One region of the Lysinibacillus sp. K60 genome, then DNA from elsewhere that is predicted to be linked to it. Evidence: riboswitches for the same ligand, from Rfam matches in the RefSeq annotation. Region 1 holds a riboswitch; each other region holds the start of a gene.

Region 1 (6,313 bases):
CAACCGGTATGCATAAAATGGGCAAACCGACACCAGAAATTATTTTTACTGTGTTACACGCTGGTGGCAAATTTGGTCAAGGTGGCTATAAAACAAGTGGAGGTTTACATGGTGTTGGTTCTTCCGTTGTGAATGCGCTCTCAACATTTTTAGAGGTGACAATTCATCGCGATGGTAAAAAGTATCGTCAACGCTTTGAGCATGGAGGACAGCCTGTCACAACACTTGAAAATATTGGGCAGACCAAGCAGACAGGAACGCTTGTTCATTTCCTACCAGATGAAACAATTTTCTCTGTCACAAAATTCAATTATGATACGTTAGCAGAACGATTACGCGAATCAGCCTTTTTATTAAAGGGCTTAAAAATTGAATTAATTGATGAGCGCGAGGAGGGCAAGAGCGATGTGTTCTTTTATGAGAATGGCATCGAGGCTTTCGTTGCGTATTTGAATGAGGAAAAAGATGTCCTTCATCCAGTAAAATATGTAGAAGGCGTACAGGATGAAATCGAAGTAGAGTTCGCTTTCCAGTATAACGATGGTTATTCAGAAACGATTTTATCATTCGTTAATAATGTCCGTACACGTGATGGTGGTACACATGAAACGGGTGCAAAGGCAGCATTGACACGTGTCTTTAATGAATATGCAAGAAAAATTGGCTTGTTAAAGGACAAGGATAAAAACCTTGAGGGGACAGATATTCGTGAGGGCTTAGCAGCGATCGTGTCTGTTCGTATTCCAGAGCATTTACTGCAATTTGAAGGACAAACAAAGGGCAAGCTTGGGACAAGTGAGGCTCGTTCTGCTGTGGATAGCGTAGTGTCTGAGCAAATTTTGTATGTGCTAGAGGAAAATGCAGAGTTATCAGCTTCTCTTGTTCGTAAAGCGATTCGAGCGCAGCAAGTGCGTGAAGCAGCTCGTAAAGCGCGTGAGGATGCACGAAATGGCAAGAAAAACAAAAAGGGTAGTACGATTCTATCTGGAAAATTAACGCCAGCTCAGTCACGTAATGCGGCAAAAAATGAGCTGTATTTAGTCGAGGGTGATTCTGCGGGTGGCTCTGCTAAACAAGGTCGTGACCGTACATTCCAAGCGATTCTGCCATTGCGTGGGAAAGTAATCAACACAGAAAAAGCCAAACTACAAGATATTATGAAAAACGAAGAAATTTCAACGATTATCCATGCGATTGGAGCAGGTGTTGGTACGGATTTTGCGGTGGAGGATTCTGCCTACGATAAAGTAGTCATCATGACCGATGCGGATACGGACGGGGCACATATTCAAGTCTTGCTATTAACATTCTTCTATCGTTATATGCGTCCACTTATTGAGTCTGGGAAGGTCTATATCGCACTACCGCCGCTTTATAAAGTCTCAAAAGGTACTGGAAAAAAAGAAATCATTGAATATGCTTGGACAGAAAGCGATTTACAAAAGGCCATCAAAAAGGTTGGCAAGGGTTACATATTACAGCGCTATAAAGGTCTTGGCGAGATGAATGCAGACCAACTATGGGACACAACGATGAACCCTGAAACACGGACATTGATTCGTGTCACAATCGAGGATGGTGCACGTGCGGAGAGACGTGTCACGACGTTAATGGGCGATAAGGTTGAACCACGTCGTAAATGGATCGAAGCCAATGTAGACTTCGGTATGGAGGATGATTCTAACATTCTAGAGAATGAATTCATCCAACAAGAGGAGGACCAAGCATGAGTAGTACAGAAAAGTTCCAAGATTTACCGTTAGAAGAAGTGATGGGTGACCGTTTTGGTCGCTATAGTAAATATATTATTCAAGACCGCGCGTTGCCTGATGCACGTGACGGTCTTAAACCAGTACAGCGCCGTATTCTATATGCGATGTTTACGGAGGGCAACACACATGATAAACCGTTCCGTAAATCCGCAAAAACAGTGGGTAACGTAATTGGTAACTATCATCCGCACGGCGATAGCTCTGTGTATGAAGCGATGGTAAGGATGAGTCAGGACTGGAAGGCACGTCATATGCTCATTGAGATGCACGGGAACAATGGGTCAGTCGATGGCGATCCTCCAGCTGCGATGCGTTATACAGAGGCAAGACTATCTGCTATTGCTGCTGAAATGCTACGAGATATTGGCAAGAAAACGGTCGAGTTTGTGCCAAACTTTGATGATCAGGATATGGAGCCAACTGTTTTACCAGCACGTTTTCCTAACCTTTTAGTCAACGGCTCTACAGGGATTTCCGCTGGCTATGCGACAGATATTCCGCCACATGCCTTAGATGAAGTACTGGATGCTGTGTTGATGCGCTTAGACAAGCCTAATGTTACTGTAGATGAATTGATGACGGTGATGAAAGGGCCTGATTTCCCAACGGGTGGCATCATTCAAGGTGTTGATGGCATTAAAAAGGCGTACGAAACAGGTCGTGGTAAAATCATCGTCCGTGCACAAGCAGTTGTTGAACCAATCAAGGGTGGTAAAGAGCAAATTGTTATCACTGAGTTACCATATGATGTAAATAAAGCGAATCTTGTAAAAAAAATTGATGAGCAACGTGTAGATAAACGACTAGAAGGCATTGCGGAAATTCGTGATGAATCAGACCGTACAGGCTTACGAGTGGTAATTGAGCTGAAAAAGGATGTACCAGGACAAGGAATTTTACAGTACTTGTTTAAAACAACGGATTTACAGGTAGCTTATAATTTTAATATGATTGCCATTCATAATCGTCGTCCAACGATGATGACATTGCCATTATTGCTAGATGCGTATATTGCCCATCAAAAAGAAGTGGTAACAAACCGCTCCATTTATGATTTGCAAAAGGCAAAGGACCGTTCTCATATTGTAGATGGATTAATTAAAGCTCTTTCGATTTTAGATGAAGTCATTGCGACGATTCGTTCTTCTAATGATAAGAAGGATGCAAAGCTTAATTTACAAGAGAAGTTTGATTTTACAGAAGTACAGGCAGAGGCCATTGTAAGCCTGCAATTATACCGTTTAACGAATACGGATATTACAGAGCTTCGTCAGGAACAGGATGAGTTAGATAAGTTAATTGCCAAGCTAGAGGGGATTCTACAAAGTGAGGCTAAGCTTGTGCGTGTTATTAAACAAGAGCTGCTTGATATTAAGAAACGCTTTACAGAGCCTCGCCGCTCGAAGATTGAGCAAGAAATTGAAGAAATTAAAATTACATTGGATGTCCTTGTGCCAAGTGAGGAGGTTGTCGTAACAGTAACGAAGGATGGTTATATTAAACGCACTTCCACACGTTCTCATGCCGCTTCAAATGGGCAAGATTTTGCCATGAAGGATTCAGATTATTTATTGTATGAAGCAAACTTAAATACACAGCACCATCTATTGCTGTTCACAAATCGAGGCAATTATATTTATCAGCCTGTTCATGAGCTGCCTGATATACGTTGGAAGGATCTCGGCCAGCATATTTCAAGTATTGTCCCAACAGGGGAAGATGAATCGATTATTGCGGTTTATGGCTTCGAAACATTTGAACAGCCAAATACGTATGTCTTCACAGCCACAAAAGATGGTCAAATTAAGCGCTCACCACTCGTAGACTATGCAGTGACACGTTATTCAAAGCCTATTAAAACGATGAACGTCAAGGCTGGTGATGCGATGATCTATGCATCGTTTGTAACAGATGACGTGGAGCTGATGCTCACAACGGATACAGCCTATGCAATTCGTTTCCCAATGGAGGAACTACCTGTGACAGGTGTGAAAACAGGCGGTGTGAAAGGGATCACACTAAAAGATGGAGAAGCCTTAGTTGGCGTCAATGTATTACAGCCTGATGTTACCCAATATGTAGTGATTGTGACACAGCGTGGGGCCGTGAAGAAAATGAATGTCGCTGAAGTTGAAGTAGCAGGTCGTGCAAAACGTGGACTAAAAGTATTAACAGAGTTAAAAGCAAACCCTCACCGAATTGTGGCAGTTGTTCAAGCAACAGACGGGGAGCAGGTTGTGATTGAAACTGAAAAAGGTGTTCAAGAGGTGATTGACGTGCAAGCATTGTCTCGTGCGGATCGCCATTCCAACGGTTCATTTAAAGTAGATATTGCAACAGATGGGGCAATCTCTCATGTTGTCACAGCCAAAAAAGAACAGAAACCAAGCTAAAAGAATGCCCAGTCTCTTAGGAGTGCTGGGCTTTAAGCTCATTTCAAAAATAGCACCTTGTCATTTAAGTGAAACTATGGGTATAATAATCATCGAAAAGTTCATAGCGAAAGAATGTAGGGGGGCTAGTAATTGCTAGCTGAGATTGTGTCCGATAGACGCTGACCCTTTGAACCTGATTTGGCTCGTACCAGCGTAGGGAACATCTATTCAAAAAAGCAAAGTTTTGAAGATTGATTGCGATACGTCTGGGAGGAATCCTAGGCGTTTTTTTATGTTTCAAGCAACAGCTTGCCAACATTGTATACGCTTTCTTCTGGTGACAACATTCATTCATGAACACTTTCATATTACAAACTGGGAGGCTTTCGCATGAAAAAATGGTTATTTATTCTAATGGTAGCACTATTAACATTAGCAGGCTGTAGTGACAAGGAGGATAAGCAGGCTGCTGACAAGCTGAAAAAGGTGTCTGTGGTACTGGATTGGACGCCGAATACAAATCATACAGGACTATATGTTGCAAAAAAACTCGGTTATTTTGAGGAACAGGGCTTAGATGTTGATATTATTATGCCTGGTGAGGCGGGTGCAGATCAGCTTGTTGCTTCTGGAAAGGCGGATTTTGGCGTGAGCTATCAGGAAGGCATAACACAGGCACGAGTACAGAATGTGCCGCTGGTCTCAATCGCAGCAATTATACAGCATAATACATCTGGCTTTGCTTCTATTGCTTCAAAGGGCATTACATCGCCGAAGGATTTTGAAGGTAAAACCTATGGTGGTTGGGGTGCGCCATTAGAGCAAGCCGTCTTACAATCACTAATGCAAAAAGAAAAGGCAGATATTAATAAGCTAGATATTGTCAATGCAGGGGATTTAGATTTCTTCACAATGATGGAAAAAGACATTGATTTTGCTTGGATTTATTATGCATGGACTGGTATTGAGGCTGAGCTGCGTGGGGAAAAGATTAATATGCTATATCTTACAGATTATAGTGATCAATTAGATTATTATACGCCCGTTTTAGCTACAAATGAAAAAATGATACAGGACAACCCCGATGTAGTCAAAGCCTTTGTGGCAGCGGCAGCGAAGGGCTATGAATACGCAAGTGAAAACCCAAGTGAAGCGGCGGATATTTTAATCGAAGCGGCCCCTGATTTAGATAAAGCGTTAGTGCATAAAAGTCAGGAATGGCTGGCTGATAAATACCAGGATGATGCCAAGCAATGGGGAGAGCAAAAGCTTTCTGTGTGGGAAAATTATGCGAAATGGATGTCTAGCAATCAAGTACTAGAGGGCGAATTTGATGCGAAAAAAGCCTTTACTAATGAGTTCTTACCTAAAAAGGAGGGCAAATAAGATGGCAAATTCATTAATCAGTGTACAAATCATTCCGAAGACAGAGAAATATGAAGATGTGATACCGTATGTAGATGCAGCAATTGCGGTGATCGATGCTTCTGGGGTGAAATATGAGGTTCATCCATTGGAAACAACGATGGAGGGTGAGCTTTCAACATTGCTCCAAATCATTGAAAAAATGAATGAGAAGATGATCGAGCTTGGTGCCATCAATGTCATTACACAAGTGAAAATTTTATATCAGCCAACGGGGATTACGATGGATACATTAACGGAGAAATATCAGTAATGAAACATGCATTACACAAGGGAAGGACGATAATTTTTATCGCCTTCCTCTTATTCATATGGGAACTAATCGTGCGGTTCGCTGAAGTTCCTCATTGGTTATTACCCGCACCCAGTAGTATTTTGTCGGAGTCCATCCAGTCGTATCAAACCTTTCTACCACATGCATTTGCTACGGTACAGCTAGCTCTACTAGGTTTGGCCATTGGCATCGCTTGTGGGCTAACGGTGGCAGTAGTGTTGCATCGATTTAATTTTATTCGAGAACTGTTTTATCCAATTCTTATTATGTCGCAGAATGTTCCTATTCTAGTCTTGGCACCGCTACTTATTATTTGGTTTGGCTTTGGCTTATTACCGAAGCTTATCATTATCTGTCTTGTGTGCTTTTTCCCGATTGTCATTGCAGCGATGGATGGATTTAGACAAACAGCTCCAGCATTAAAGCATTATTTTGCCATGGTTGGTGCTACAAAGGCACAAACCTTT
Region 2 (6,313 bases), on a different contig from region 1:
CTTCCGTGTAGCAGATGAAAAGCAGGCCATCTATCAGGCAGGGCTAAGTGTTCCTTATAGTGCTGAATACGAACTACTCCCTGTAAATAACCAACTGATAGAAGAGTTAACTCAGCGAACAGGAGGCACTGTTTTAAAGGAACCACAAGATGTCTTCCGTGACTTTACGACAAAAGGAGCAGATCGGCAAAATATTGCCACATGGCTACTCTTAGCGAGTATGCTTCTTTTCTTTATTGATATTACCATAAGACGTTTTGGTTGGAATTTCCTAACGAATACGAAGAAAAAAGAGCCGCTGGTTGAGGAAAAAACTCTACAGGCAGAAGACACAAATGTAGCACATTTGTTAAAAGGCATGAAAAAACGATCTTAAAATAGAGGAAGCAGCAGTGCAAACTTAATAGTTTTGCACTGCTTTTTTATATTGTTTGAATAGAGAGTTGTCCCCTTTGTTAGAGCGGGTAAGATGATCTAAAAAGTGGGCTCTTTGCTCATAAGGAGAGAAAGGCGCTCTAAGTTGAGTCATTGCCGCTCATAAAGAGTAGAAAAGCGCTCCAAGTAGAGCCATTGCCGCTCATAAAGTGGAAAAAGGCGCTCTAAGTAGAGGTATTCTCGCTCATAAAGGGAAGAAAAGCGCTCTAACTAAAGTCATCACCGATCATAAAGAGAGATAAAACCCTCCAATCCCTCTCAATAAAGAGAAGAATTAAACCTCTTTACTAGCTCTGTTTTACGCATGCTACTCGCAACCATTACACCTAAAATGGCGCCGATTGTACTTGATGTTAAAAAGGCTGGTAGGAAGAAGAATGCTGCTACAGATGTTCCCATGAATAATTTTGCGTAAGGGACGGCAATAAGTGAAGCCAGAATGCCAGTTCCGATAACTTCTCCGATACCAGCTAACCACATCTTATTGCTATATTTATAGGCAAGGGCAGCACAGAACGCACCGATGATACTACCAGGGATAGCTAGTAGAGAGCCTGTTCCAGTAAAAATACGAATGATGGCAGTGACAAAGGCAACTATAACTGTTGGTACGGGTCCAAGTATAATCGCTCCTATCACATTAATAGCATGCTGAACGGGGTAAGCACGTGCGATTCCTGTTGGGATGGATACGAAAGTAGAGCCTGCAACAGCAACGGCTACTAATAAAGCCATGACTGTTAATTTACGAATTGACATAAAGTTCACTCCTTTTGGTAAAGTTGGTGAGGAAAAATAAAAAGGCCACCCCCTTTAAACAATAGGAAGCGGCCTTGCATGTATATAGTGACAACAGCAAGTAGCGCCACTTCCCTCCGCTAGTGTGAACTAGATCAGGTTCAAAGGGTCCGTATATTACCATATACGTCTCAGCCTTTTAAAGACTCCCCTAGTGGTTAAGATTATTCAATTTAGTGAATCAACAATAATGTAACATACTGTTAAAAATAGTCAATGATTTTTCAGACTATTTTGGATCGGGATGCATTAAATGAGGTGCTTTTTTCACTGTCCAGATGAGCGCAAGGAAGAAACAAGCTAATAATATGATAGAACCAAAAATATAGGGGCTATTCATATTCCAATCAAATAATAAACCTGCCAAAGCAGGTCCAATCATATTCCCAAGGCTCATATAGGCATTATTCAAGCCCGCAGCAAATCCCTGCTCTTTTTCTGCAAGTTTTGAGATGAGTGTATTAACAGCTGGGCGAATTAATGTCGTTGCTGTAGAGAAAATTGTTGCTACAACTAATATAAGGGCAAAGCCAGAAACAAATAATATTAAGAAAATAGCAACGGATGCAATAAACAAATTAACTAGTACTACTTTCATTTCACCATAACGATTGAACAGTGGTGTAATAATAAACATTTGTACTACTACTCCAAAAGCACCACCAACAACTAATATAATCGCTATATCTACAGGTGTGTAATTAAACTTTTCTGTCACAAATAATGACAATGTCGTTTGGAAATTTGCAATTCCAAACGAGAACACCAGCATAATTATGAGCATAACAAAATAAGGCATATGTATGGAACGAGCCATTTGCTTCGCCAGATTGTCTTGCTTTTGTTTCTGTTGCGCAGTGTTTGGTTTGGTAGAAGGTAATAAAAAGTAAGATAAAATAGATGCTACAATGGCTGCAGCTCCAGCTGTGAAAAATGGGAAATGTAAGCTTACCTTTGCTAAAAAGCCTCCAATACCAGGTCCAATCATAAAGCCAAGAGACATGGCGGCACCCAACATCCCCATACCTTTCCCGCGTTCTTCATAGGTTGTGACGTCAGCGACAAAAGCCATAATAGGAGGTGCAACAAATGCGGAACCTAGACCACCTAAAAATCTTGCTAAAAAGAGCATCCATACATCTGTAGCAAGGCCAAATCCGATTTGAGCAAGACCCGTTACGATAAGACCGAAAATAATTAAATTTTTTCGACCGTACTGATCTGAAAGATTCCCAGCAATAGGAGAAAATACGAATTGAGCTAAGGCGAACGTTGCGATTAGCATACCTAGAACTTGTCCTGCTGCACCAAATATTTTTAAATACTCTGGCATGACAGGAATAATAATGCCAATACTCCCCATTGCGATAAACATATTAAACATTAAAATATACAAAGCCGCCTTATTGGACTTCTGCTGGGTCATCGAATGAACCCCCTTTTTGTAATCAAATATAGTACAGTCTATCATAAAGAATTATTGCTTGGCTAATAGTTAAGATTATCGTACTGGTTCTATATTTAGAATGGTTTTCCACAAAAGTTTTCATCTGCGTACCTAAGGATGATGAAATAATACATGTTAGTCATAAAAATTGAGGGAGAAGAACTATAGAATCGAGCAACAACAATCGATGGATTTCTCTTATAAAAGGAGAATTAAAAAATTTGTGAGTCTGTCTGTAATGGTCTATAAATTGTAGCGACTGTTATAGTAGTGGCATCAAAATTATTATGGCTTATTTATTGTTAATACAATGGATAAAGAAAATATAAATTTATGCAGGTTCGATGAAAAAATCTATAGGTAAAGCTTTTCCATAACAGATGATGTGAGCATCTATTAAAATTTAGATAAAATATTTTCTAAATATAATAATACAAATAGTCGATTGAAAATGTTCTTATTTAATAGAAAATTAGATAGGCAGAGAAAAAACTAGCGAATTGGTGTGAAAACCATTTCGCTAGTTTAATTACCGGATACTCATTTTAAATTCTAAAAATAATTCGTTGTATTTCCCTAAATAATCAGGTCCCAAATTTTTGTAGACCTCTAATGTATCGCGTTGTTCTTCAGAAGGATAGTAGCGTTCGTCAGAAACAACTTCTGCGTCCATCAAGTCCATGGCTGCAATATTAGGAGTAGAGTAGCCTACAAAATCGGCATTTTGAGCACCTGATTCAGCACTTAGCATGAAGTTAATAAAGGCGTGGGCACCATCAATATTTTTCGATGTTTTTGGGATGACCATATTATCAAACCATAAGTTTGAGCCTTCCTCAGGTACAGCAAAGTCTAACTCTTCATTTTCATACATCATGTCAGCTGCTTGGCCAGACCATGTAAGGGCAACAGTTGCTTCATTATTGATCATTAACGGTGTAATTTCATCTCCAATGATCGCTTTTACATTTGGTGCGAGTGTGATTAATTTATCAGTAGCTTCACGAAGTTCCTGATCATCTAGTGAATTCAGAGAATAGCCAAGACTGTTTAAGCCCATGCCAATGACTTCACGCGCACCATCTACTAAAAAGACTTTTCGCTTTAAAGAAGGGTCCCATAAATCGTCCCAAGAGGAGAAGTCTAAGTCTCCAACAAGGCTTGGATTGTAGACAATACCTACTGTTCCCCAAAAATAAGGGACAGAATATTTATTGTTATCATCGAATGGTAAATCTAAAAAGTAAGGATCAATATTTTTTAAATTAGGGATTTTCTTCTTATCTAAAGGAATCAATAATTTTTCTTCCTTCATCTTCTCAATCATATATTCAGAAGGGACAGCAATATCGTAAGCTGTTCCGCCTTGTTGAATCTTTGTCATCATAGCTTCATTGGAATCGAATGTTTCATAGATAACATGAATGCCTGTTTCTTTTTCAAATTCTTTTAACAAATCAGGATCAATATATTCTCCCCAGTTAAAGATGGTTAACGTGTCTTTTCCACTTTTACCGCCACCAGCACTTAAGGCATCAGCCGCGTAGAATAAAAGGGCTGAAACGACAAGGATGGCGATGGTAGCTTGAATTAGTGACTTCATCGTTGCCCCTCCATTCTTTTACTCGTACGACTAGTAATGAAATAATAAACAACAACAACTAAAACAGTAATAAAGAATACTAAACCAGAAATTGCATTCACCGTTAGAGAAATTCCTGCGCGGGCCATTGAATAAATTTCGACGGATAAAGTACTAAAGCCATTACCTGTTACAAAGAATGTCACGGCAAAATCATCTAATGAATACGTAAGGGCAAGGAAGAAGCCTGCAAAAATACCTGGCTGAATATAAGGAAGAATGACACGCATCATAACGTCCTTTTTCGTTGCTCCTAAATCTAATGCTGCATCGATTAATGAGTTATTCATTTCTAGTAGCTTTGGTAAAACCATTAATACAACAATCGGTACACTAAATGCGACATGCGCTAATAAAACAGATGCAAAGCCCAGTTTAATTCCTACCATTGTAAATAAAATTAAGAAACTAGCCCCGATAATAACGTCTGGGCTGACGATTAAGACATTGTTTAAGGATAATAAAGTATTACGCATTTTAGAATCCTTTACCGTCACAATTCCAATTGCTCCTAGCGTACCAATAATAGTAGAAATGAGAGCAGAAAGTAATGCCACGATGACCGTATTTATTAATATAACAAGAAGACGCGAATCTTCAAAAACAGCTTGATAATGCTCCAAAGTAAAGGATTCAAAATTATTCATGGAGCCGCCACTATTAAACGAGTAAAAGATTAAATAGAAAATTGGAGCATAGAGAACGATAAAAACAATTGTTAAATAGACTTTGGCTGAAGCAGATAGTTTGTTCATCGTACGCGACCTCCTTTATCCTTTTGTCCCGTAATTAGCATGATAATCACCATGAATAAAATTAAGAATACAGCAATAGTGGAACCCATACCCCAATTTTGTGTCACAAGGAATTGCTGTTCAATCGCTGTGCCTAGAGTAATGACACGGTTCCCTGCAATTAAGCGAGTAATCATGAACAGGGATAGGGCAGGGATAAAGACGACTTGAATACCAGATTTAACGCCATCCATTGTCAATGGTAAAACAACACGACGGAAGGTTGTAAAAGCCGAAGCACCTAAATCACGTGCTGCATAAATGAGTGTTGGGTTTAAACGATCTAAAGAATTGAAGATCGGTAAAATCATAAATGGAATAAAGATATAGACAGACACAAAGACAAAGCTAATATCGGTAAAGAGCATTTGCTTTGGATCAAAGCCAAATACTTCGATAAATGCATTAATAGGCCCGTATAACCCAAAGATGCCGATAAAGGCATATGTTTTTAACAAAAGATTAATCCATGAAGGAATAATAATAAGTAGAAGCCAAAGTTGTTTATGCTTTGTCTTCGTTAAAAAATAGGCAGTTGGGTATGAAATTAATAGTGTAAAGAATGTAATTAAAAATGCATACCAAAACGAGCTCAAAGTCATCTTTAAGTAAACCGAAGAAAAGAACGCTTTGTAGTTATCGAGCGTAAAGTTGCCATGTAAATCAAGCAGGGAATAATAAACAACGAGTGCAATTGGCGCGATAACGAAAAAGGCAATCCATAACACATATGGAAATAACGCTGGTTTCGATGTTTTAGTTTGCATCTTCATCGTCTCCATACGATTCTAATCGTTTATCAAACTCTTCCTCTGTTTCGTTTAAGCGCATTACGTGAATCGCCTCAGGATCAAAGTCTAAGCCAATCTCAGTCCCTACTTCTGCTTTCTTCAATGAATGGACTAGCCACTCATTACCATCTTTATCATATGTGGATAATTCATAATGTACCCCTCGGAATAATTGTGTATCCACTTTTACCACAAGTTTGCCTTTATCAATTGTTGTCATTTCTAAATCTTCTGGTCGAATGACAATATCTATTTTTTCATTTGGCTTCATCCCTTGGTCAACACATTCAAAAACATTGCCAGCAAATTCAACCTTGAAATCCTCAATCATCACGCCAGGTACAATATTGGATTCACCAATAAAATCAGCAACAAAGCGGTTAATCGGTTCATCATAAATATCCAC
Region 3 (6,313 bases), on a different contig from region 1:
AATGCTAATAATGAACGTGTTTGGGTTAAATTCCACTTCCGTACAGAGCAAGGCATTAAGAACTTAACTGGTGCCGAGGCAAATGAGATTATTGGTCAAGACCGTGAATCTTCACAACGTGATTTATATGAAGCAATTGAAAAAGGCGATTTCCCTAAATGGAAAATGTACATTCAGGTAATGACAGAGGAACAAGCTCGTGAGCTACCATACAACCCATTTGATTTAACAAAGGTATGGTATAAAAAAGATTTCCCATTAATTCCTGTAGGTGAGTTCGAGTTAAACAAAAATCCAGACAACTACTTTGCAGAAGTTGAACAAGCTGCATTTGCACCTTCTAACATTGTTCCTGGTATCAGCTTCTCGCCAGATAAAATGTTACAAGGTCGTATCTTTGCATATGCGGATGCACAACGCTATCGTCTTGGTGTAAATCACTATATGCTTCCTGTCAACGCACCAAAATGTCCATTCCGTACTTTCCACCGCGACGGAGCAATGCGCTTTGATGGCAATCTCGGTTCGACATTAAGCTATGAACCAAATAGCTATGGCGAGTGGGAGCATAATTTAGACCATAAAGAGCCTGAATTACGCATTGATGGTCATGCAGGTATTCATGACTTCCGTGAAGACGATAATAATTACTTTGAGCAACCAGGTAAGCTATTCCGTCTATTGACGGTGGAAGAGCAACAACGTCTATTTGAAAATACAGCGAATGATATGGCTTCTGTTGAAGAATTCATCAAACGCCGTCACATTCTTCACTGCTATCTAGCTGACCCAGCATATGGTGAAGGTGTCGCAAAAGCGATGGGTCTTTCATTAGAAGGTATGGACCTTACAAACCCATATGTAAAACAACCAACAAACGTTTAATATTCCACTTTATTATTGATATCCAAATCCAACTTTTACTCCATGTGAATCCACTATTCACATGGAGTTTTTTGATTAAAAAAGGCCTATGTCTATTTTTTGACATAAGCCTTTTCTTTCATTATTGGTAAATTCGACTGCCTGCTTTTTTAAACTCCTCTGCCTTTTCCTTCATACCTTGATGGATCGCTTCAGTCGTATTCAAATCCTTATCTTTCATTCATATTTTCACGAATCGCTACAAACTCCATTTCAGGCGTTATAATCCCCCTTCGTGCATAGTGAAGCTGTGTCACATTTTTACCTTTTTTAGCACGCAAAGGCTTTCTCGTCAACTCAGGGAAGACATTTTCTTGAATACGCGGGTCATCAACATGACGAAAGCCATTATCCTCCGGTTTAATGGAGCGTCCCTCATATGCTTCTACATCCCCTCGCTCTTGAATCCATGCATTTCGTAAGGCAGGTAAACCTTTCGTAATATCTACTTGGTAGGCTGGATCTGTATAGGGCCCACTCGTATCATATACTCGAATAGGAGCATTTTCTTCATTTCCAAAACTGCCTGTTGTCGGACTTAATGCAATTTCTCGCATAGGTACTAGAATATCTGGGCGTGATCCTTCCACATATACTTTTTTGCTTCCTTCAAAGCTAGACATAATGGTAATATTCTTTTCACTAATTGCTGACATGAGCTACTTCTCTCCCTTAAATTTATTTTGATATAAGGACCGATTCTAGCTCACCCCAACAATCCAAAAAATAAAGGCCGAATCCAAAATAATTATTTGGATCCGGCCACGAATGTAAAGGTCTATTGATTGCATACTCTGCAATAGCTTCTTAACTTTCCCACGCTGGTATGAGCCAGATCAGGTCCAAAGGGTCAAGAAACTTCGTAGCGTTTCCCTCTCAGCCTGACTCATCAGACTCCCCTAGTTAATACTATTTAGTTTGATGCTAGTGTAGCAGATAATACTAAGAGATGGAAGTTATTTTTTATCTTACTAGGTAAATAATACTTCCGCAAAATAGATCACAATGGTTACAGTTATACAGCTTACAATGGTAGAAAATAAAACAGCTTGCGCGGCTGTTGCTGATTCTACATCATATTCCAATGCTAGACTAGAACTATTACGGGATGTTGGAAAGGCACTAGCTATAAACAGTGATTGTGCGACGACTCCATCTAATCCCAATATATAAATAATGGCTAATGCAACAGATGGTCCAATAATTAATCGCGTAAAACAGCTGATAATGACGGTTTTATTAAACATTGATTTCATCTCTAGTTGTGATAATTGCGCACCTAAAGTAATTAAGGCCACAGCAATAAATCCATCTGCCACATGTTCTACTGGTATTTTGATAAACTGTGGAATACCGATACCAAAATAGTTCATAGCGGCACCTATAATCAGCGCATGAATAATAGGCATTTTAAAGAAATCCTTGATGATTGTCATACCCGACTTTGTAGAAGAAATTAAATTGTATAATCCATATGTATACGTAGTCATATTTTGAAAGATTACGAGCATGACCTGAATGGCTACTCCAATAGGTTGCGTGGCAAATATCATTTGAGCAACTGGAATACCGTAATTGCCAGAGTTAATAAGCACCACACTATTTTTAAAGACAGCTGCCTCTGTTCTAGCTAAACCTAGCCCTTTTGCCATAAAATGACTGAGTAACATTTGACTACCTATAAAGAGTATAATAAATAATCCGACCTCTCCCAGTACCGATAACTCCACATGTGTTTCATATAAATTTACAAAAACAGCTGCCGGCATAAAGCAATATGTAATAAGCTGAGACAATGCTTTTAAATTAAAGCGAAATTTCTTTTGTAGGATAGCGCCTATTACAAGTAACACTAAAATAGGAACAACAATTTGAAAGAAAATCATTCCGAGATACATCATATCAATGTCCCCCTTCCAGTGTTAATAGTAGTGTTGAATTCCTTCTAGGTCAATTTCTCTGACTTTCACAATAAAAGAAGACTGCCTCTATATTGAAGGCAGCCTTTGCTTTTAAACAAGCTTAAATCGATTTACAACTTCTTGTAGCTCGTTTGAAATATCGTTCATATTTTGAATAGACTCTGCTACTTTTTGTAATTCTGCTTGTTGATCCATTGCAGAAGCACTTACTTGTTCCGCAGAGGCTGCTGTTTGCTCTGAAATAGCCGAAATACTTTGGATAGCCATGATTGCCTGATTTTTATGCTCTAACATGCTAGATAGTTTATTCATTAATTCACTAATAGAATTTGCAATTGAACCTGACAAGTCACTGCTATCTTTAAACGCTAGTTGCGTGCTTTGTACTGACTCATTTTGAGATTGCATTAAATCTGCATTAGATGCAATAACAGCAACCGTTTGCTGAGAATTTTCAAGAATGCTTTCTACTGTACTCTTAATAATTTCTGTTTCATTTTTAGATTGTTCTGCTAGCTTTCTAACTTCCTCTGCAACTACAGCAAATCCTTTACCATGCTCACCAGCACGTGCAGCCTCAATACTTGCATTTAAAGCTAGCAGATTAGTCTGCTCGGTAATGCTTTGGATCGAAGCAATAATCTGATTAATATTGGCAATATTAGAAGCTAATGATTCCATTTGCTGCTGGATACGCCCATTCATTTCATTTGTCTCCATATTACGTACTCTTAAACTTTCAACTTCTTGCAATCCTTTTTCCGTTGTTACACCTGTTTTATGAGATAGCTCATCCATTTCATTAGAAAGAGCCGTAATGGCATCAATCTGATCTGATAAATCCATCATTCGATAATTTGTTTCTTCTGTATCCTCTGACTGCTTCGAAGCTCCTTGTGCAATCTCGTTGATAGCTACAGAAACCTCCTGACTAGAAGCAACTACCTCGTTAAATGCCTCATTTACCTGATTAGAAGATTGGTTCAATAACCTCGTGGAATTTAGTACAGTTTGAATCGCACTATTGGTTTTATCTAACATATTATTATAGGCCACAGCCACTGCACCAATTTCATCAGGCTTAATATATTGCTCTTCTACCTTTTGTGTTAAATCCCCTTCAGCTGCAGTTTCAATCGATGCACGTAAAAATTTAAGTGGCTTTAGTTGTTTATAGATGAATAACACACTTGCAGCGGTCATCAAAACCACCATAATAATAGAAGCAATAATCGTAAATACAAATACATGATTATATGTTTCTAGAATCTTTGATTCAGCTAACACGACTTGAACAGTCCATGTTTCGTCAATACCCTCTAAAATCATTGGAGCAAAGACATTATATGCCTTTTCCTTCAGTTGATTAGAGTCAACGTACATACTTGTTAGCTCACCATTTTCCATTGTCTTACTAATACTTGTCCAAGTAGGATCCTCTTGCATATTGCGCCCAACTAGCTCTTCACCAAAACTGTTAGCTGTTAGCACACCTTTATTCGTAATTATTGCCGCATAACCGCCTTCTGGGGCATTCAATTTTGTTAAATCATTTAAAAAATCTATTGATACATCGGCTGTCAATACACCGAAAAATGTTCCGGAGGCATTGATTAATGGCACTGAAATCGTTGTCATTAATACGGATTGTCCGTTTACATTATAATCATAGGGCTCTGTCAAAACTGCACGTCTCTCTTCTTTTGGTACCCAATACCATTCAGAAATACTCTTATCATCAATACCTTCGATTAGAGCAGTCGAGATATCATTTCCGTTCTTACTTAAATAAGGGATAAAACGTTTTTTAGTATCTACTAAAGCAGCCTCAGTTGGTTCTAAAATAATAGAATCTTGCTCAAAGATTGCTCCTACTCCAAGAATGTCATTATTGCTAGCTAAATTGTTTTCCATTACGTCTATGACACCCTTGGTAGACAACGTATTATTCTTCTCCATGCTTTCTATGATACGCTTTGTTGTTTGTAATGTCGTATTGGCTTTCTTAAATCTTTCACTCATAATAGCTGCAGAAGATTCAGCTGATTGTAATGTTCCATGCTCTGCGTCTTCAACACTTTGCTTTTTTATAATAATCCCCGTTATGACAGTATAGGATAAAAATAAAATGAGAAATAATCCTATTATAAGGGAAGAAAGTTTTAAGGCAATTCCTCTTGATTTTTTCATAACTAACACCCCCACTTTTATACTAATAATAATGGATGGATGATTGTATCACAATAAAATATTTAGCGAATAAAGTAGAAATTTTACAGAATTATAGAGAAAAATACCGATACTTCACCAAACATTTATTTTTCAATATAAAGGACTAATGACTTATTTGAATTGAGATTCATAGTAAAACATCCTCTTTGAATTCTAAATTATAGGAAAATATGATATATTAACTATTAAATAGAATGATTGGAGTGACTTACATGAAAAATAAAGCGCTATCAACATTAATGGCCACGGCTATTACAGCGACACTAGTATTACCAATGTCTACTGCGAATGCCGCATCATCTCAAATTCAATCAAATTCATATGAGACACATGTAGCAGCAGCAAAAAAAGTAATAGGTGAATCCGTAACGATCAAAAATATTACAAAAGATACTGTAATAACATCTAACGGTACATTTAGAATTCATTCGGCATTAAAGCCCCTATTTGATACTTCAAATAAAACAGCCTTAACCAATGCCCGAGCGACTATTGTAGTGAAAAATGGTCAAATTACGGACGTTACCTCATTAATATTAAACAAAGCAGGTACAAGCAAAAAATCTGTTTATTTTGATGGAGGTGACGCACAAATCTCGGGAGATCTTACTGTAAACGCTGACTATGTAAAGATTCAAGATGTTAGTGTGGATGGTCAGCTTATCATTACAAACAGAGTAAAAAAAGCCGTTACACTCGATGAAGTAGCAGTAGATGAAACAATTACACTAAAACCAATTGTAACGAAAAAGGTAAGTTGGCTATACGTCACTTTAATCGATATGAAATCATCAAACATCAATTTGGAACGTACTAAAGTCAATATATCTTCTGACCAAACGCTTTCCAAAGTAGATGTAGTAGGGAAAGTTACATCGTTTGAAGCTATGTCTAATATAGAAAAGCTTACAATTGATGTGGCAAATGATTTCAGCCTTTACGGTGAGGGTAAAATCGAGCAAATCGTTGTAAAGGGCGGTACTAATGTAGCTTTAGATTCAGGACATCTGGTAAACAATGTACAAGTTGACAATAAAAATGTCTCCGTGACACTACCTGTTATTGATAAGAAGGAACTTAATACACTTATCGCATCCCCACCATATGTACAAGTATCTGTAAACGGCTATGATGTTTTAACAACAGACAAGTGGACAACACAGGCTGAGAGAAACGCATTTGATTCAGCAGTTGCAAGCACAAGAGCTGTAGCAAACAACAACAGTGCCTCCCAA
Region 4 (6,313 bases), on a different contig from region 1:
CAATATTCATGACAATGTTACAAGATATTCTAGAATTTAACAAAGAGTTTGTACAAGAAAAAAAATATGAGCCATTCATCACTACGAAATATCCTGATAAACGTATTGTTGTTTTATCTTGTATGGATACTCGTCTTGTAGAGCTTTTACCAAAAGCGATGAATTTGCGTAATGGCGATGTAAAAATAGTGAAAAGTGCTGGTGCGTTAGTGAGCCATCCTTTCGGTGCAGTTATGCGTAGTTTATTAGTCGCTGTCTATGGCCTACAAGCTGATGAAGTGTATGTTGTTGGTCATTATGACTGTGGTATGAGTGCGGTTGATCCTGATGCCATGCTTAGCGAAATGGTACAACGAGGCATAGATCCAGAAACAATTAAAATGTTGGAATATTCTGGTTTTGATTTAAAGGAATTTTTACGAGGTTTCGGTGATGTAGCAACAAGTGTTAAGAAAAGTGTCGATACAATTCGTAATCACCCATTAATGGTAAAAGACGTACCTGTCCATGGTTTAATAATTGATCCAAATACAGGTCATCTAGATTTAATTGAAGATGGAAATAAACAATAAAATTATTTCTTGATACATTAATAAAAGAACAAGTGCCTATCCTCACTATGTGGAAGATAGGCACTTATTATTCTATTCATCCTCTAAACGTGCATACATATAGTGATCTATCCAATGACCATTGATATACAGTAGCTTTCTTAGCAGACCCTCCTGCTGGAATCCAGCCTTCTCTAATACACGCATGGAGGCAGTATTTTGTGTCGATACATAGGCCTCTACACGATGCAGACCAATTTGTTCAAATGCAAATCGGACCACCATATTCACAGCTTCTGTGACAATGCCCTTTCCAACATAAATCTCATCCATCGCATAGCCAACAAATGCACTCGAGTATGGTAAGCGTTTGACAGCATAAAGTGCAATATGCCCTATTAGATTATTTGTACCATGCTCAAAAATACCAAAAGTAAATTCACGCTTTGACTCCATTAAATAGAGGCTTTCTTGAATTTTTTTGTATTGAGCATCGACTGTATAGTATTCAGGTCTTTGAAGTGGCTCATAAATAGACCAAAAGTATTTATTACGGCTTACGAGGCCCGTTAAACTTCGTGCATCTTTTTCTTGGAATGTGCGGATGTAGCATTTTTCCCCCTTTATTGTTACCACATTCCCACCCTTTTTTCTTAATAGATTCCAAATTTTAAGCAACATTTCTCCACACTAGCCTTCCAATAAAAATCAATACATTTCTCTTTGTTACATTGGCTATAAACTCTATTTATATTTCATTGTATGTAAAAAAACAGGCTGCTACAACCAAAACAGCTTATGTCTTATTGTCATAGCAGCACAATTTAATTATTTAGTTTTTTGTTCTTTCTTTTTCTCGTTTACTATTTCTAAGCTGGAGGAATCAGCATCTTCTAGTTGTGTATTGTCTAATACATTTGTTAAATGAAGACCACGTCTTTGAGCCTCTCGTTCAATGTGTGCAATAGTTTCCTGTAGCACCTGAACACGTGCATACTTTTTGTCATCTCCAGCGACTAAGATCCATGGTGCATCTTTTTTATCTGTCTTTTCAAACATCGCATTTGCTGCATCAATATACTGAGGTGTTTTATCTCGATTGCGCCAATCCTCGGCTGTTAACTTCCAAGATTTGTAAGGGTTTTGTTCACGTTCTTTAAAGCGTTTTAATTGCTCCTCATCTGAAACATGAAGCCAGAACTTAATAATTATGTAATCTCCAGCAGTTAAAATCTTCTCGAAATTATTAATTTCTTCATAAGCACGAGACCATTCATCCTTTGTTGCGAATCCTTCGATGCGTTCTACTAATACGCGACCATACCACGAGCGATCAAAAATAGCGATTTGCCCATGTTGAGGCAATTTTCTCCAAAATCGTTGTAAATAATTGTAGCGTAATTCATGAGCTTGAGGGGCAGAAATAGGATGTACAACATAACCGCGGGGATCGACACGTTCGATTAATCGTTTAATAGCGCCACCTTTACCAGCCGCATCCATTCCTTCGAATACCAAGATCAAGCCAATCTTGTTTTTTAATAAAAATTGTTGTGCATTCAACATTTCATATTGGAGTACTTTTAATTTCTTTTTATACATCTTTTTGTCTAGTTCAACAGTTAGATCTAGATTCTTCAAATTTTGTGTCATGAAACTTCACTCCTTTTATTTGGCTATTCTTATTGTACTAAAGAAATATATGGATGCCTATCAGACATGGTAAATTGTAGGTATTAATAGTAAAACAACACGATACATTGTTGGAAATTTCCGTTATAATAAAAAAAGTGACAGTACTATACTTATTTGTCTTTTCCCTATACAATCTAACACGAAGGGAGAGGAAAACATGCCTCGGTTTATCATGATGACAATCTCTTATCTTGTCTCAATCATCCTAACCTTTTCATCCTTTTTCGTGAACATCAACGGTCAATCTTCGCTAGAAATCGCTAATCGTTTTTCTGTAGTATTTGCACCAGTTAGTGTAAGTCATGTAATTTGGATTGTCATTTATTTTTTACTCGGTTATTGGTTAGTTATGAACATGAAAAAGACAACTTTGAAACAGTCTGCGCTTTTTAGTTGCATAAATATATTACAAGCATTAATGATATATGTCTGGCACCATGAGTTATTTATTGTTTCTCTTGGCATTACATTACTCTTAGTCTTGTATTTGTTTATGTTGTATAATACGTACCCTCTTCAGAACAAATCCTTGTTTGGTCGTATTCCTTTCTCTATTTATTTAGCATGGATGACATTTATTTTTATCACAAATACAAGCTTTACGTTAACGGCTTATGGTTGGAACGGCTTTGGTCTTAGTACGCCTCTTTGGGCAGTGATTTTACTTACTTTAGGAGGAGCCATTGCGCTACATATCCGTTTCCATCACTTTGATGTTATGTATCCAAGTGTTTTTATTTGGGCTTATATTGGAATCGCCATACATAATGGTTTTGATGAGCTACTTGTCACTACAGCCGCTTTATTTTTATGCGGTGTTCTCTTTGTTGGCATTTTATTTATTAAAAAAAATCCTGCCTACCAAAAATAATTTGGTTAGCAGGATTTTTTCATTGCATCCTATTCTTCGTCTAATGACGTTAAGATAATTGGTTTATCTTTTGTTACAATGACTGAATGTTCGATTTGAGCTACAAGTGATTTATCAGGTGTCACGAATGTCCAGCCATCACCTGCTTCTACGATATGCTCTGCATTTGCTGAGATAAATGGCTCAACCGCAAGGACCATACCTTCTTTCATAATAGTAGAATCCCATGCATCGTAATAATTTAAAATATGGTTTGGTTCATCATGTAAAGATTGACCTAAGCCATGACCTGTTAAATTCATAATAACAGTTAACCCATTAGCATTTGCCTCGCGTTCAACAGCTTTACCAATTTGATTTAATTTAGATCCAGCCTTTACTTTTGTCATTGCTCGATCAAAGGCACTTTTAGCAACACGGCAAAGCTTTTCTTTGTCCTCATAGCCATCACCCACAACAAATGAAATACCTGTGTCAGCAAAATAGCCATTTAAAGAACCAGAAACATCAATATTTACGATATCTCCTTCTTGAATAACACGCTTTCCTGGAATACCATGTGCTACTTCTTCATTGACACTAATACATGTATACCCTGGAAAATCATATTCTCCCTTTGGTCCTGAAATAGCGCCAGCCTCTGCAAACATGCGACCAGCAATTTCATCAAGCTCAAGTGTTGTAACTCCTGGCTTTGTTGCAGCTTTCATCGCTTCGCGAATTTCAGCACAAATGCGTCCTATTTTTTTAAAAGCTTCAATCTCTTCTTGCGTTTTTACAATCATGTATAACGTCCCTTTCATCTAATATCTATTCTTTAATATAACATAACTTTTTATGCGTATAACGATAAACGCTTTAAATATTGTATGCTTTCCTACTTTGCAAAGTGCTAAAAGAGCTATTCACGATAAAAAAGCCCCTCCACTCATGTGAAGGGACTTGCATTAAGCTTTTCTTTGCATTAATTGTGGAGCGGCTGTGAATAAAAGAACACCAACGATTGCCGTTAAAATGGTTGCTGGTAGCATATATGTACCATTGTAGATGATGGAATAGATCCATGCATTTTGGTCACCGGCATATTCGGCAAAAAATACAGCACCAGCAATTGTATGTGCTGTGTATCGTAAGAAGCCTGCGAAAACGGTACCTATGATTATATAAAGTGCCATTTTTGTTTTGTTCATATGTTTAGCAGCGTCTAACACTGGTCCACGAACAACCGCCGCTAATCCTACAACTGTAAAAGCAACTCCATAATCCAAGAATCCTTGTAGCCAGTACACAATCGTAGCACCAAACATGGTTTGCATTACACCTACGAGTAATCCAGTTGTTAGCCCAGCTACTAAGCCCCAGCGAAATGCTATTAACATAATTGGTACCATAACAAGACTAACTGAGCCGCCTTGTGCCCATACTTTAAAGGAAACCTGATCCAGTACGAGACCAATCGCTGCAAAAATCGCAATCTCCACTAGCATTAATAGTCTTTTTTTGTCCATACATATTCTCTCCTTTGTTCCGATGTAGGATACAAGAGCAGGAATAGAAAAGCGCTGATATGTCTCTTTCTGACACCTTTTTTCCTTTAAGGACGAAAAAACGATGTCAGGACAGAGCCTCACATCGTACAAGTGTCGGTTTCTATCCACATCCCTACGCAAGCGTTAACTTACAGGTTCGAAGAGTCAAGGCATTACGTGCCCAGTCTCAGCTGACATCATCAGCTCCCCTTGTGGTCGTTACATCTGAATTTATTTGAACAATCTCATTGTACGCAAAGGATTGAAGGATTACAACCTTCCATACATCATTTTTTTGAAACTTTGCTGTTTTTCATGCGTAAATATTTAAAAAGGAGGTACAACTATGGAGAATCAAAAAATTTTAGCTGCCTTTAGTTATCTTAGTATTTTCTTCGCCCCTTTTATCGTTCCATTAATTGTATATTTTGTGACAAAAGACAGTGATGTAAAAAGCCATTCGATTCGTGCACTTGTCTCTCATTTAATACCTTTTGTTTTTGGCATTCTATTCTTTATTGTCTTTGTTTTTTCTACATTTAGTTTAGATCCAACCTCCAATAACAAGACGGTGATGATTATTTGGTTTGCTTCATTCGCCATCTATGCTCTCGTCTCACTAGGTATTGTGATTTGGAATATAATTCAGGCTGTTCGTGTTATCCGTTAATGTTTTATTTTTAAGTGAAACAGGTAGTAGTAATTGTAAAAGGAGCTGTTTTGGGATGAAAGTATCAAACGTTGTAAAAACTGCCGTCAAGTTAGCACCTATTGTTATTCCTATCGTAAAAAAAGTAATGGCTGCAAAAAAGGGCACAACACCTAATACCACCACTCGAAAAAAATAAAACGAAGGCGTATTCCTATACGCCTTCGTTTTATTTCACTTCAAAATGGGTTTGACTATGGCCATTCAATGTTTTTTCCACGTGTAAAACTGCTGGCATCGCAGATTTCAATTCAGGCACATGAGAAATAACGCCAATCATACGACCAGAATCCTGTAAATCAATTAATGTATCAATTGCTTTATTTAGTGATTCCTCATCGAGTGAGCCAAAGCCCTCATCAATAAACATCGTTTCAATATGAATATTACCTTGGAAGCTTTGAATCACATCTGCCATCCCCAATGCAAGGCTCAATGAAGCATTAAATTTTTCGCCACCTGATAAAGTTTTGACATCTCGTAATTGATCCGTATAAGCATCATAAACATCAAGACCAAGGCCACTTTGCTTCGCATGCTTTTCTAATCTATCTGAACGTCTAAGCTCGAATTGACCGTTTGATAAATGATACAGACGTATATTGGCAGCTTCTGTAATTTGATCTAAGTAGTTAATTTGTATATACCGCTCAAAGGATAGCTTTTTCGAGTTTTGTCCATTTAATAATCCATAGAGCTCCTTTACTCGCCCTGCTTCTTGTTCAAGTAAATGAAGCTCTTTCGCTATTTCTTCCACCCTTTCACTAAAGCCTTGGCATGCTTGTATAAAGCCATTCATCTGTTGCAAACGTTTAAATGCTTCCTCATAGGAAATTCGATGCTGTTCTACTCTTGCTTCAAGCGCCTCTAAATCTTGCTTCTCTTTCCCTTGAAGATAGGTAGCCCCTTCGGTAATCTGGATTTGCAACGTGTGTACTTGTAAAGCATAGTCACTGCA

What was found. A riboswitch is a leader RNA that binds a small molecule or an ion and turns the genes downstream of it on or off. The one in region 1 is predicted to bind thiamine pyrophosphate.
Region 2: linked by a shared signal. The riboswitch ahead of thiW (energy coupling factor transporter S component ThiW) and the one ahead of HCH28_RS20515 (ABC transporter substrate-binding protein) in region 1 are both predicted to bind thiamine pyrophosphate.
Region 3: linked by a shared signal. The riboswitch ahead of HCH28_RS13935 (phosphomethylpyrimidine synthase ThiC) and the one ahead of HCH28_RS20515 (ABC transporter substrate-binding protein) in region 1 are both predicted to bind thiamine pyrophosphate.
Region 4: linked by a shared signal. The riboswitch ahead of thiT (energy-coupled thiamine transporter ThiT) and the one ahead of HCH28_RS20515 (ABC transporter substrate-binding protein) in region 1 are both predicted to bind thiamine pyrophosphate.

The regions. Positions count from the first base shown of each region.
Region 1 covers NZ_JAASJR010000012.1:10,322-16,634, reverse strand. The annotation lists gene parE (DNA topoisomerase IV subunit B) at 1-1,730, shown strand, start outside; gene parC (DNA topoisomerase IV subunit A) at 1,727-4,165, shown strand; TPP riboswitch at 4,274-4,384, shown strand; gene HCH28_RS20515 (ABC transporter substrate-binding protein) at 4,538-5,533, shown strand; gene HCH28_RS20510 (thiamine-binding protein) at 5,535-5,825, shown strand; gene HCH28_RS20505 (ABC transporter permease) at 5,825-6,313, shown strand, end outside.
Region 2 covers NZ_JAASJR010000001.1:576,611-582,923, forward strand. The annotation lists gene HCH28_RS02805 (VWA domain-containing protein) at 1-376, shown strand, start outside; gene thiW (energy coupling factor transporter S component ThiW) at 694-1,194, opposite strand; TPP riboswitch at 1,289-1,396, opposite strand; gene HCH28_RS02815 (MFS transporter) at 1,463-2,659, opposite strand; gene HCH28_RS02820 (ABC transporter substrate-binding protein) at 3,210-4,283, opposite strand; gene HCH28_RS02825 (ABC transporter permease) at 4,280-5,077, opposite strand; gene HCH28_RS02830 (ABC transporter permease) at 5,074-5,883, opposite strand; gene HCH28_RS02835 (ABC transporter ATP-binding protein) at 5,873-6,313, opposite strand, start outside.
Region 3 covers NZ_JAASJR010000005.1:431,571-437,883, reverse strand. The annotation lists gene HCH28_RS13940 (catalase) at 1-885, shown strand, start outside; partial or broken gene HCH28_RS13935 (phosphomethylpyrimidine synthase ThiC) at 1,107-1,580, opposite strand; TPP riboswitch at 1,721-1,835, opposite strand; gene HCH28_RS13930 (AEC family transporter) at 1,896-2,825, opposite strand; gene HCH28_RS13925 (methyl-accepting chemotaxis protein) at 2,937-5,036, opposite strand; gene HCH28_RS13920 (S-layer protein) at 5,291-6,313, shown strand, end outside.
Region 4 covers NZ_JAASJR010000011.1:80,405-86,717, reverse strand. The annotation lists gene HCH28_RS20215 (beta-class carbonic anhydrase) at 9-572, shown strand; gene HCH28_RS20210 (GNAT family N-acetyltransferase) at 645-1,232, opposite strand; gene HCH28_RS20205 (polyphosphate kinase 2 family protein) at 1,380-2,204, opposite strand; gene HCH28_RS20200 (hypothetical protein) at 2,404-3,117, shown strand; gene map (type I methionyl aminopeptidase) at 3,147-3,902, opposite strand; gene thiT (energy-coupled thiamine transporter ThiT) at 4,065-4,625, opposite strand; TPP riboswitch at 4,760-4,867, opposite strand; gene HCH28_RS20185 (magnetosome magnetite crystal formation protein family) at 4,993-5,316, shown strand; gene HCH28_RS25180 (hypothetical protein) at 5,372-5,494, shown strand; gene HCH28_RS20180 (AAA family ATPase) at 5,525-6,313, opposite strand, start outside.